2 linked regions of the Arcticibacter tournemirensis genome follow. The protein of the gene in region 1 interacts with the protein of each later gene in a pairwise test. Links are inferred from orthologs where the notes say so. Each region holds a gene or a part of one and is shown on either strand. Other genes may lie near its edges.

Evidence for each region. Proteins that work in one complex are often made in the same cells at the same time.
Region 2: the proteins of sucD (region 1) and sucC interact in binary tests that used the Escherichia coli proteins (3 or more experiments, as listed by UniProt). The link is inferred for Arcticibacter tournemirensis from one-to-one orthologs.

What each region holds. Positions count from the first base shown.
Region 1 is NZ_VFPL01000001.1:1,105,001-1,113,294, reverse strand. What follows is about bases 2,286-5,215. They hold sucD (succinate--CoA ligase subunit alpha), read left to right. Parts: upstream 2,286-3,276; coding sequence 3,277-4,155; downstream 4,156-5,215. Other genes in these bases: BDE36_RS04635 (aconitate hydratase), read right to left, coding at 4,230-5,215; BDE36_RS04645 (ABC transporter ATP-binding protein), read left to right, coding at 2,286-3,217. In the rest of the region: BDE36_RS04650 (porin), read right to left, coding at 87-1,280; more of BDE36_RS04645, read left to right, coding at 1,442-2,285; more of BDE36_RS04635, read right to left, coding at 5,216-6,497; BDE36_RS04630 (polysaccharide deacetylase family protein), read right to left, coding at 6,652-7,269; BDE36_RS04625 (TolC family protein), read left to right, coding at 7,355-8,294. UniProt on the Escherichia coli protein: Succinyl-CoA synthetase functions in the citric acid cycle (TCA), coupling the hydrolysis of succinyl-CoA to the synthesis of either ATP or GTP and thus represents the only step of substrate-level phosphorylation in the TCA.
Region 2 is NZ_VFPL01000001.1:4,405,385-4,410,907, reverse strand. Bases 1-2,841 are described here. They hold sucC (ADP-forming succinate--CoA ligase subunit beta), read right to left. Parts: upstream 2,098-2,841; coding sequence 904-2,097; downstream 1-903. Other genes in these bases: BDE36_RS18465 (ABC transporter ATP-binding protein), read left to right, coding at 2,213-2,841; BDE36_RS18475 (phosphatase PAP2-related protein), read left to right, coding at 163-804; BDE36_RS18480 (hypothetical protein), read left to right, coding at 1-60. Outside these bases: more of BDE36_RS18465, read left to right, coding at 2,842-2,872; BDE36_RS18460 (ATP-grasp domain-containing protein), read left to right, coding at 2,875-3,339; BDE36_RS18455 (HAD hydrolase-like protein), read left to right, coding at 3,339-3,947; BDE36_RS18450 (S41 family peptidase), read left to right, coding at 4,072-5,523. UniProt on the Escherichia coli protein: Succinyl-CoA synthetase functions in the citric acid cycle (TCA), coupling the hydrolysis of succinyl-CoA to the synthesis of either ATP or GTP and thus represents the only step of substrate-level phosphorylation in the TCA.

The DNA.
Region 1 (8,294 bases):
GGATACAAAATTAATTAAAACAGATTAAAACCGAAGTTCAAACGCTCATTTTACAAAATTGTTATAATTAAAATATCATATTATCATTAAATACCCAGTTCTATTTGAAAAAGCGCTCCCCAGTAATTGTCACTGTCCTTCAAATCCCACCGGCCATCTTCCGTATTGTAACTTAGGTTAAACTGTCCTTTAATCCGGTGTTTTCTAAGGTATTTGGTTACTCCGGCTTCCAGAACTTCTTTTCTCTTTTCATACCATGCCGTCTTGCCCTCAGGCTGAATTACCGAGTATCTGAAAGCAGTTTCGAGGTTATTTTTGAACAGATAAGATATTTGATGATTATTGCCCCAGCCGGCATAGATATATCTTACATCGCCATCTTCATTAAAAGTCAGGGGATTGTCTGCTGTGCGTTTCATATATTCAGTCTCATAAGCCCAGCCTCTTAGCTTGAAGATCATATCGAAGATTGCTGTACCCATATCCCTCGATGCATACATCTCTTTTCCTAATTGCCCGCCCGTCCGGTTCGTCTTTGCGTTATAGCTGTAGCCTCCGGCAAGTGCCAGCTTCGGGGTTTCCTCCCGTTCGAGGTCTCCCTCTGAGTAATCTCCTTCGTTCTTGAATTCACCGAAGGGGAGTATTTCAAATCTGCCTGTATAAGCGAGCCCGTTATCAGTCGTGTTAACACTCCTGCCTTCTCCGGTACTTATAGCGCCTTTAATTCTGAAAGGCACCGACCCTATGGTGTTGTTATAATATGCTTTTAACCCGAAATCGCGGTCGACGGTAAAGGTACTGTTCACAATGGAGCGATCGGCAAACTGTAATTGCCCCGACGAATTCACCCGCTGACGATTACCAGGGAGTTTATTTTGTCCGAAAGCTATATAGAAATTATTGGTAAAGTGATAAAACACCACAGCGTCACGCACAATATTTGCAATGCCTGTATTGTCGATGTCCTGATCGCCCCTGGAAAAGGATAGCTGGATACTGTACCCGATCTTGGGGCTTAATACATATCCGTCGGCCCTCAGCCTTAACCGTCTTACTCTTGCATCCCATTCAGAAATGCCAAGATCGTCTCCCCCGTTGGTATAGAAACCCATCCTGTTTTGCATCCTGAACCTGAAATTGGCATAAAAGGATGAATCTTTGGTATTGATCTCCAACCCGTTCATTCTGAAGATCATTGAACGTTCATCAACTTCTCCCTGGGCATAAACAAGTTTGGAGGTAAAGACAATTGCTATTAATGTTATTAAGACTCTTCGCATGACATTCAAATTCAAAGCCGCTAAATTAGCATATTTAATTAAAGCTTTTTTAATGTTAAATAATTGTTTATTCATCAATTAGCTAAAGCTCGTTACCTCCATCTGACACCTTGCTGCTAAAATATTTCTATTTTTGCAGCCTCAAAAGGAATACGACATTTATGGCGAAGGTCGCAGGTAAGGCTTATGATATCAATCTGCTCAAGCGGATCTTTACTTATATTAAACCATACAAAAGGATTTTTGCATGGTCGATAACCCTCACTATAGCGCTCGCAATAGTATCTCCCCTCCGGCCCCTGCTGATCCAGTTCACCCTCGACAAATATATCCTAACGGACGACAAACCGGGACTTACAAGCATGACCTTGTTAATGCTTTTCCTGCTCGTTCTCCAGGCTGTTATTCAATATTATCACACGTTCCTTACCAACAAGCTCGGTCAATCAACCATCAGGGACCTTCGGATCAATGTTTTTAATCACATAAGCACTTTAAAGCTCCGGTTCTTCGACAAAACACCAATCGGGCAATTAATCACACGCACAGTATCTGACCTCGAGACTATTGCCGACATATTTTCTGAAGGGCTGATTGTAATAGCAGGGGACATATTACAGCTGATTACCCTTCTGGCAGTCATGCTGTATATCGACTGGCAACTGACTTTAATTGTCTTACTACCAATGCCCTTGCTGGTGTTCGCCAGCTATGTATTCAAGGAGGCCATCAAATCGGCTTTTCAGGAAGTAAGATCACAGGTGGGCCATCTCAATACCTTCCTCCAGGAGCATATTACCGGAATGAACATCACCCAGTATTTTGCACGGGAAAATCAGGAGATGCATAAATTTAAGCAGATCAACGCCAAGCACCGTGATGCTAATATCAGGTCTAACTGGTATTACTCTATCTTCTTTCCCGTAGTCGAAATCATTTCAGCACTCTCACTGGGCCTGCTTGTGTGGTATGGTTCGAAATCGATCATAGACCACGATACTTCGCCCGGGGTAATTATCGCCTTTATTATGTACATTAACATGATGTTCAGGCCGATCCGCGAACTTGCCGACAAGTTCAACACGCTACAGATGGGAATGGTGGGTGCCGACCGGGTCTTTACCATTCTTGACACACATGACGAAGAAGAAAACTCAGGCAGCTTCGCAACCGGCAAACTGGACGGCGCCATTTCTTTTGAAAACGTTTGGTTTGCTTACAATGAAAACAACTGGGTCTTAAAAGACATAAGTTTCACGGTAGAACCCGGACAGACGCTTGCGCTCGTTGGTGCTACAGGTGCGGGTAAATCGTCTGTCATCAATATACTGAACAGGTTTTATGAGATCGGAAAGGGAAGTGTGAAAATAGACGGACTCGATATCCGGGACTATGAGCTGGGCTATCTGCGTTCACAGATTGCAACCGTCATACAGGATGTCTTCCTGTTTTCGGATTCTATTGCCAACAATATTACGCTGAACAATCCGGCTATTTCAAGAGATCAGCTGATAAAGGCTGCTACTGAAGCGGGGGCTGCCGATTTTATAAACCGTTTGCCGGAGGGCTTTGATTATAATGTAATGGAACGGGGCGCTACCTTGTCAGCGGGTCAGGCTCAGCTCATCTCATTTATAAGAGCGCTGGTATATAATCCAAAGATCCTGGTACTGGATGAAGCAACCTCTTCTGTTGATACAGAAACAGAGCTGCTTATCCAGCAAACACTCCAAAAGCTGATGAAAGGCAGGACGTCTATCGTCATCGCACACAGGCTCTCTACCATTCAAAACGCAGATAAGATTATTGTACTCGACCAGGGCGAAATAAAGGAGATGGGATCGCACCAACAATTGCTGCAGCATAATGGTTACTACAAGCGTCTGTTCGACCTGCAATTTAATTCATCAGGCATAGAAAAAACGACCTTCGGGTGATAAAAAGGTTTGTGGTTTAGGCCTATTCTTATAGTTTTGTACATCTTAAATTCCGTTCAATGAGTGTATTAGTAAATAAAAATTCAAAAGTTATTGTTCAGGGCTTTACCGGGAATGAAGGGACCTATCATGCTACTCAAATGATTGAGTATGGGACCGACGTTGTTGGAGGAGTCACTCCCGGAAAAGGAGGCCAAACCCATCTTGAAAAACCTGTATTTAATACTGTGAAAGAAGCGGTAGACAAAACAGGCGCCGACGTTTCCATCATCTTCGTTCCTCCTGCCTTCGCCGGAGACGCCATTATGGAAGCTGCGGAAGCTGGTATTAAGGTAATCGTCTGCATTACCGAGGGCATTCCTACCAAAGATATGATCATGGTTAAGGAGTACATTAAAGACAAGGATTGCAGGCTTATCGGCCCTAACTGCCCTGGTATTATTACAGCAGATGAAGCAAAAATAGGTATCATGCCTGGCTTTATCTTCAAAAAGGGAACTGTAGGTATTGTTTCCAAATCAGGAACCCTGACTTATGAAGCTGTTGACCAGGTGGTAAAAGCGGGACTAGGCATCACTACAGCTATTGGAATTGGTGGCGACCCTATTATTGGTACACCAACCGTAGAAGCAGTTAAATTGCTGATGAACGACCCCGAGACAGAAGGAATTGTAATGATCGGCGAAATCGGCGGTGGAATGGAAGCAGAAGCTGCACTGTGGATCAAAGAGAACGGAACGAAACCGGTGGTAGGCTTTATCGCCGGACAAACTGCTCCTGCAGGTCGCCGCATGGGACATGCTGGTGCTATTGTAGGCGGCGCTGATGATACCGCAGCCGCGAAAATGCGTATAATGAGAGAGTGCGGTATCAGGGTAGTTGAATCGCCTGCCGAAATTGGTGCCGCTATGGCCGAAGAATTAGGCGTTACACACTAATAGTTTAAGTGTCAATTAATAAAAAAGGCCGGGATCAATTGACTCCGGCCTTTTTTATTATTAAAATGGTACTATCAAGCTTGCTGTTTCATCCTGATAAGATTGAGGGCAGCGCCTGCTTTGAACCACTCGATCTGCTGTTCGTTATAAGTATGGTTCACAGGGAACGAGTCGACGCTACCATCCTTATGGTTCAGCACAACTGTTAACTGCTTGCCGGGAGCGAACGAGGTAAGACCCACGATGTCAATAGAATCATCCTCCTGAACCTTGTTATAATCGTTAGGATCTGCAAATGTTATACCCAGCATACCCTGCTTTTTCAGGTTTGTTTCGTGAATACGGGCAAATGACTTCACCAGTATGACTCTTACTCCGAGATGACGAGGCTCCATGGCTGCATGTTCGCGGGACGAGCCTTCACCATAGTTCTCATCGCCGACAACCACAGTACCTATCCCGGCAGCTTTATAAGCGCGCTGCGTAGCAGGTACAGGTCCGTATTCGCCTGTGAGCTGATTCTTAACGTGATCGGTGCTGTCATTAAAATAATTAATAGCCCCAATCAGCATGTTGTTTGAAATATTATCCAGGTGCCCGCGGAACTTCAGCCACGGCCCTGCCATAGAAATATGGTCGGTAGTACATTTACCCTTTGCCTTTATTAAAAGACGAAGTCCGTGAAGGTCTGTTCCTTCCCACGCAGGGAATGGATCAAGAAGCTGTAAGCGGCTCGATTTTTCATCTACCAAAACCTGAACACCGCTTCCATCTTCGGCAGGCGACTGATATCCTGCATCCTCTACAGCATATCCTTTTTCAGGCATCTCTAATCCTGTTGGTTCATCCAGCTTCACCTGCTCGCCCCTCTCATTGATTAATGTATCGGTAAGCGGATTGAAGGTAAGGTCGCCGGCAATAGCCAGGGCCGTAACGATTTCGGGAGACGCAACAAAGGCATGAGTATTTGGATTACCATCATTACGTTTTGCAAAGTTGCGGTTGAAGGATGTAATGATAGAATTCTTGCGGGTAGGGTCGTCGGTATGACGTGCCCACTGCCCGATACATGGGCCACATGCATTGGCAAGCACTACACCGCCTATCTTATCAAATGTATCAAGATAACCGTCGCGCTCTACAGTATAACGTACCAGTTCAGATCCTGGCGTTACAGTATATTCTGACTTTGCTACAAGATGCTTATCTACAGCCTGCTGAGCGATAGAGGCCGCTCTGGTGATATCCTCGTAAGAAGAATTCGTACATGATCCGATTAATCCGACTTCCAGTTTCGCGGGCCAGTTATGCTCTCTTACTGCTTCTGCGAATTTAGATATAGGCCATGCCAGATCGGGAGTAAAAGGACCGTTAACATGCGGTTCCAGCTCCGAAAGATTTATTTCAATTACCTGATCAAAATATTGTTCAGGATTAGCATATACTTCATCGTCTCCTGTAAGATGTTCGCGAACTTCATTTGCCAGGTCGGCAATATCAGCCCGGCCGGTACCACGCAGATAAGCTTCAGCCTTTTCATCATACCCAAAGATAGATGTAGTAGCGCCTATCTCAGCCCCCATGTTACAAATGGTAGCCTTACCAGTAGCCGACATCGAACGGGTGCCTTCCCCAAAATATTCAACAATACATCCGGTACCACCTTTTACTGTCAGTACACCTGCCACCTTCAGAATCACATCTTTAGGGGCAGTCCACCCCGACATTTTACCTGTGAGCTTTACACCGATAAGCTTCGGAAACTTCAGTTCCCATGCAAAACCGGCCATTACATCGCAGGCATCGGCACCGCCGACCCCTATGGCAATCATCCCCAAACCACCTGCATTAGGAGTATGCGAGTCAGTTCCAATCATCATTCCTCCCGGAAATGCATAATTCTCAAGCACTACCTGGTGGATGATACCGGCTCCTGGTTTCCAGAATCCCAGACCATATTTATTACAAACTGAAGAAAGGAAGTCGTACACCTCTTTATTCGTGGTGTTTGCGGTTTCCAAATCCTCGGTGGCGCCTATTTTAGCTTGTATGAGGTGATCACAATGCACTGTAGAAGGTACGGCGACCTGCGGCCTCCCCGCCTGCATGAACTGAAGAAGGGCCATTTGAGCGGTAGCGTCCTGCATGGCAACACGATCCGGAGCGAAATCAACATACGAAGTGCCACGCTTGTAGGATTCATCAGCATCTCCATTCCATAAGTGCGAATACAGGATCTTTTCAGTGAGTGTTAACGGTTTTCCAACAACTCTCTTTGCAGCGTCTATCCGACCGGCAAGGTTGTTGTAAACCTTTTGTATCATTTCTATATCAAATGCCATTACTTCTGATTTTTATTCATGTTAGTTATAAGTCAACTCTGCATGAGAGTTATAGTTCTTGCGAAATTACAAAAAATGCTAAAAAGTGACGGTAATCACTTTCATCAATTTTTATTTAGAAAAAGTCTAAACAATAATACTTAATGGTGTTCCATCATAGCTGGCCAAAGCGGTACCCCTCTTCCTGCCAGGCCTTTAAAGCGCGGGGCAGTGTATACTCAAGCCTGTCGAATGCTTTAAGGCTATCGTGAAAAACGATTATAGAACCGGGCTTCACAGTCGACAGAACGTTTTTCAGGCACTTCTCCGGACTGAGGCCGCGGTCGAAATCACCGCTTAAAACGTCCCACATGATAATCTGGAGGTCGGGAAATACCGATCTGAGCCGTGCTATCTGCGAAAACTTAATTCTTCCGTGAGGAGGCCTGAAGAGCTTTGTTTGAGTCAGTTCATTACATTTAATAAAATTATCGAGGTAGGCCTGATCTTCAGTATCCCAGCCTCTAAGATGATTAAAAGTATGGTTCCCGATAGAATGCCCGGCATCTGCAACCTGCCTGAATATGTCGGGATGTTTCCTCACGTTATCGCCAATGCAGAAAAACGTGGCTTTGGCATTATACTCCTTTAAAGTTTTAAGTACAAACGGTGTAACATTCGGTATCGGACCGTCGTCAAACGTTATATAGATGGTTTTTGTATCATTTAATTTCCTCCAGGTAAGGGTCGGATAAATACATCTTAGCCAGAAAGGGGTTTTAATGAGATACATAAAATTGGAATTAAATACTGCATACAATAGTACAAATAATTACTTTAGGAGAATGATCTTTAAACAGAGCTTAAGGACCGAGTCAATGATTTTAGCGGCAGTTTTCCTGCTGGTATTTTCAGGCTTCACAGCAAACTCACAGGAAAAAATAACGCTTCAGCAGGCCGTAGACTTAACACTGCAGAACAACCTTCAGATAAAGCAGTCGAAGTTAAATGAAGCGCTGTCGGGAGAGAATTTGAAAGAATCGAAGCTTTTCTTTTACCCTACACTAAATGCAGGAAGTAATTTGAATTTCAATTTCGGGCAGAATGTTGATCCACTTACATACGAATACGTCAACGAGCAGACTACCTCTGCGAACGGAAGTATAACAGCCGGGCTCCCAATATTTCAAGGCTTCAGGTTATGGCATCAGGTTTCTCAATATAAGTACCAGCTTGAAGCGGATAAAAGCAATACAAAAAAGATTCAGAACGATCTTGCACTTACCGTAGTTACTACATACCTTCAGATACTCAACAATCAGGATCTGCTGACCGCCGCACAACAACAACTTGAATTGGCGCGGCTACAACTTGACCGTGAGCAAAAGCAGTTTGATGTAGGTAGTAAAACGCTCGCTGATCTTTCACAAGCCAAAGCTCAGGCGGCTACTGCTGAACTTAACGTAACAAACGCCCAAAATCAGCTGGATATATCTTATTTAAACCTTGCTCAGCTAATGGAACGGGATCCAGGAAACCGTTTCGAAGTGGTAAAGCCAGTTGTCAACCAACTTGGACAGATTAATAAAACTACTGCTTCCGACATTTATGCAGATGCTGTGGAAAATTACCCAGACATCGTTCTCGCCAAGTATCGCACTTTGGCCTCCCAAAAAGCTGTAGATGTCGCAAGATCTGCTTTATATCCAAGACTAACATTCCAGGGAAATATAGGATCGGGATACTCGAGCAACAGGACTAAAGTAACTGACAGAGTTTTAACTGGAAGAAATGACACCATAGGCTTTGTGAATGGTA
Region 2 (5,523 bases), 3.3 Mb from region 1 along the record:
TGGCTCGCATTCCATTACTATGTACGCGAAAGCTGGGAAAGTCTGGACATGGAAGACTAAAACGACTATGACATCATTCTCGTTTGCAATTTCAAATTACTCATTATATTTGCGTCCCCCTTCACATAAAATTAACATGATGTTTATGTGATATAAGTATTGATGAGTAATAAAAGAACAAGGCTGGGCAGTGTATTCCTGGCCAGGAGATGGGTGCTTACGTGGCAGGCCCCTTTATTTAAGCAAAAGCTGGCGATGGCAGTGGTGATACTATTGTGCCTCACTCCGGTGTTTCCGATGTTTTACCAGTTCATTGAAAGGAGGGAAGGTATTGCTTATAATGATACGCTTCTTAATCTCATCCCTTCCATAGATGTTTCTATCCCCATTTTTATGATTACCTGGGGGATGGCTTTATTTACCTTGACAAGGGTTATTCAAACGCCGTCATTGTTATTGAGTTTACTTTACGGTGTCATTGTATTAAATATCTCCCGCTTTATAACCATCTCTCTGGTACCGTTAAATCCTCCGGCTGGCCTGATCGATATATGGGACCCTATTACGGATATGTTTTACGGAGATACTTACGTTACGAAAGATCTCTTTTATTCGGGACACACTGCTACTCAGTTCTTATTCTTTCTGTTGCTTCCAAAGAAGAGTGATAAGCTGCTGGCATTAATTACAACCATTCTTATGGGAGTTTTAGTGATGGTTCAGCACGTTCATTATACCATTGATGTGGTTTTTGCCCCACCGCTAACATATCTGTGCTATCTGCTCGCCCGGCGAATGGCGTGATAAGGGGGAGACAAAAAAGAAAGCGGTCTTTAAACCGCTTTCTTTTTAAAACTATGTTGAGTCATGTAAACTCATAACCCATAACTCATAATTTATAACTTACGCTTTTAACACTTTCGTAACCAAGTCAGCTGCTTCTTTAAGCAGGATCGCCGAATAAACTTTCAGGCCCGATTCATCGATCAGTTTTTTAGCTTCTTCAGCGTTGGTTCCCTGTAAGCGCACAATGATTGGAACCTGAATGTTTCCGAGTTCCTGATATGCGTCAATAACTCCCTGGGCAACGCGGTCGCAGCGAACAATGCCACCAAAGATATTGATCAGTATAGCTTTTACGTTCGGATCCTGAAGGATAATATTGAAAGCAGCCTTTACGGTCTGGGCATTAGCAGTACCACCCACATCAAGGAAGTTAGCAGGTTCGCCGCCGGCAAGCTTGATGATGTCCATTGTTGCCATAGCAAGCCCGGCACCGTTAACCATACAGCCGACATTCCCGTCGAGTTTTACATAGTTAAGGTTCGATTTGCTGGCTTCAACCTCCGTAGGATCTTCTTCTGAAGTATCACGCATCTCAGCATAGTCCTTATGACGGAAAAGTCCGTTATCGTCAAGGTTCACCTTAGCATCGACTGCCAGGATCTTATTGTCAGAGGTCTTTAAAACAGGGTTTATCTCAAACAAAGAAGAATCGGTAGTTTCATAAGCTTTATAAAGCGATGCAACAAACTTAGTCATATCTTTAAAGGCATCGCCGCTTAAACCCAGGTTAAAAGCGATTCTGTTGGCCTGAAAAGGGCGAAGTCCCACTTTCGGATCAATCTCCTCCTTGAAGATGAGGTGAGGAGTCGTTTCTGCAACATGCTCAATATCCATTCCCCCTTCAGTAGAGTACATGATGATGTTGCGGCCTTTTGAGCGGTCGAGCAATACGCTCATGTAAAATTCTTTAGGTTCAGTTTCACCAGGATAATAAACGTCCTGTGCAATCAGCACTTTATTTACTTTCTTACCTTCCGGACCGGTTTGCGGAGTAACCAATTGCATTCCGATGATCTGTTCTGATCTTTCTTTTACTTCATCGAGGTTTTTGGCCAGCTTTACGCCTCCGCCTTTACCACGGCCCCCGGCATGGATCTGAGCTTTTACAACCACCCAGTCCGAATTGAAATCTTCTTTCAGCTTTTTAGCCGCTTCAACAGCTTGTTCGGGAGTTTCAGCAACGATACCTTCCTGAACCCGTACACCGAAGCTCTTGAGAATGGCTTTGCCTTGATATTCGTGAATATTCATTTGTTTTGATAGTTTGCAGAGGGTAAAGCTAATAGTTTTTTGGAATAGATTACACTGATGACAAAAAGATTACACTGAACCTTATCCTAATCACATAAATGTTTATTTTCGCCCTATGCTGCATGCTAAAGGTATATATAAAGCTTACGGAAAACTGGAGATATTAAAAGGCGTTGATCTGGATGTCAGCAAGGGCGAAATCGTAACCATTTTAGGCGCTTCAGGGGCTGGTAAAAGTACCCTGCTGCATATAATCGGAACCCTGGATAAATACGACAGGGGAGAGGTCACGATAGATGGAGTCAATATATCGTCACTGTCTTCAGCAAAACTAAGCGCCTTCCGTAATCAGAGGATAGGGTTTATTTTTCAGTTTCATCATCTTCTTCCGGAGTTTACCGCTCTCGAGAATATCTGTATTCCGGCATATATTGCGAAAAGGGGTAAAAGAGAGTCGGAGGTTCGTGCGCGGGAGTTACTCGAAATGCTTGGACTAGGCGATAGAGCCGATCATAAACCTTCTGAACTATCGGGGGGTGAACAGCAAAGAGTGGCCGTAGCCAGGGCTCTTGTGAACAAACCTTCTGTTGTGCTGGCAGATGAACCTTCAGGAAACCTGGATTCCGAGAATGCGAATAGTCTCCACATGCTCTTTAAGGAGCTACGGGATCAGTTTTCGCAGACATTTGTTATTGTAACACATAATGAACATCTTGGCGAGATGGCCGACCGGAAGGTGATAATGAAAGATGGTTTAATTATTAGCGGACAATAAAAGTGAATATTCTGATTACGGCTGCAGCAACGGCACAAGCATACCAGCTCGAACGGTTGGTAGGAGGAACGGAAGCTGTTTTTTTTGCCGATTCTGCGGAACTACCGCAGTTTATGCTGAAGAACAGAAAATTTATAAAGATATCAGAAGGGAACGCCCCTTCTTTTGCTCACGAATTGCTCGGCATTTGTCTTGATCAGCAGATTGAAAGAGTTTTTCCGCTGCGAAAAGGGGAAATTAAAGCACTCTCCGAATCGCGGACTTTGTTCATGGAATACGGAATTCAGGTTATAGTACCACCACTTCCGGCGCTCGAAAAAATGGAGATGAGGAATGGACCGGGGCGAATTCTGATAAAAACCGATCTATCTGATCAAGCTGGTCTACTTCCCGATGCCGACTTTGGACTTTTTTTAATTAATGAAGAATATCCGGACAGCCGGGTAGCCATTTTTACAGCCGATTAATGTTAGTCTATTCTGAATTTGATCCTTCAAAAAAAGCGTTTGTTTTCGAACTGGATAATGTTCTGTATCCCGAAAGAGATTACCTTTTGCAGGTATATTATCTTTTTGCCAACTTTCTCGAATATTCAGAGACATTTCCTCCTGCCGTCCAGCTTACCGAGTTCTTTAAAAAGGCGTATGAACATGCCGGCCCAAATCTTATTTTTGATAAAGCCAGAGAGGCTTTCGGCATTAGTGAGAAATATAGAGAAAACTTTTTGCGACTTCATCGTCAGGCTCAGCTGCCCCTGAAGCTTCTGTTATTCGACGACATGCTGAAGTTACTGCAGGATATAGTGATTGACCGCAAAGAGATTTTCATTGTTACTGCCGGAGATCCTGTTCAGCAGTTGAATAAGATCAGGCAAATAGAATGGAATGGGCTCGAGAAGTATTTGAGAGTATATTTTACCAATGAAGTGAAACCAAAACCTTCTCCCGACGTACTATTAGAGATATTGAAGCTGCATAATCTTGAAGCAATAGATGTGTTGGTCGCAGGAGTAGCGTCACTAGACGCAGTTTTTGCAGAAAATGCTGGTATTGATTTCGTTAAAATAGAAAAATAGCCTACATTAACTTAGATTTAAGTAATGATAAAATGGCTCATTACGTTTCTGTATAACAAAGAATTACAGCCGGTCTATACTGGTAACTTACTACATATAACTTAACATTAGATTATAAAGAAAGATGTATTCATATTCAATTTTTCGCAAGCGGTTTTTGTTCGGACTGTTTGCGATATTGGCCTTTGGGGCCTGCAAAAAATCGTCTGACAATCCTCCTAAAACAGGGACAAGAGACGAACTCACTAAAGATTCTATTTACTTATATGCACGCGAAACTTATTTGTGGAATGATGCGCTGCCTTCGTCCTATAAAAGTTTTAATCCAAGGCAGTATTCGAGCTTTCAGGACGAAATAAATGCACTGAAAAGCTATAAGCGGAGCACTTCGGGCAGAGCCCTTGATAAATATTCGTTCATTGACGAGGGCGAAGTATCCGACGAAATCGGAGAGGGTATCAGTGGCGACTACGGTTTCTTTGTCGGTTTTAATGGTCTTGAAGGCGGCTACGATCCTTTAGATCTTCGAATTAACTATGTTTACTCTGGTTCTCCCGCAGGAACGGCAGGACTGTCGAGAGGTGATCAGATCCTCCAGATAAACGGAAACAGTAATCTGGATGGGCGGGTGGATGCCAATATCAACTTTCTTAATAATGCGCTTTTTGGGCCTGACCGGACGATAAATTTAAGGGTTAGAAAAAAGGATAACTCTATTGCCGATGTCTCTGTAACAAAAGCTCGGTATAACATCAATCCCATCCTGGCAAGTAATGTGTTCAGTGTGGGATCGAAGAAAGTAGGATACTTTGTATTGAACAGTTTCCTTCAGATCTCTGGCTCTGATGAGGATGTCCCAACACCATTCAAAACAGCGCTGGACCAAGTTCTGAACTATTTCCAAAGTCAGAATATTACAGAACTGGTAGTCGACCTGCGATACAACGGAGGCGGAAGTGTTGAAACAGCAAATTACCTGGCCAACTGGTTCGTCCCCGCTGCTCAGAGTGGCAACGTGATGCATGTGGATCATTTCAATCAAACGATGCAGAGCGGTAAGGCAACCATACTGAAGAATCAGAAGTTTTTGTATAATGGAGAAGTGGTTTCTTATTTTGACGTTCCATTCGCTGCTTCGCAGAACACGGAAAAGTTTGCCAAAAAAGGCTCCTTAAACCTTTCACGGATCTATTTCCTGGTTACAGGGAATTCAGCATCAGCAAGCGAACTGGTAATTAATAGCCTGGCTCCTGTTATGGATGTAAAGCTTATCGGTCATCCCACCTATGGGAAGCCTGTTGGTTTTTTTGCTATTCACATTGATAAATATGACCTCTATATCCCCCAGTTCCAGACGAAGAACCAGAAGGGAGTGGGCGAGTATTTCGACGGATTAAGTGTTAATAAAGAAGCGAACGACGATATTACCAGAGCCTTTGGTGATCCTGCTGAGCGATATCTTGCTTCTGCTCTGGCATATTCTGCGAACGGAAATTATACGGTCAGCTCCACCAAAACCTCCGCAACTACACGTCCTTTGGTAGTGATGAGTAATGAAAGATTCAAAGAAGTAAAC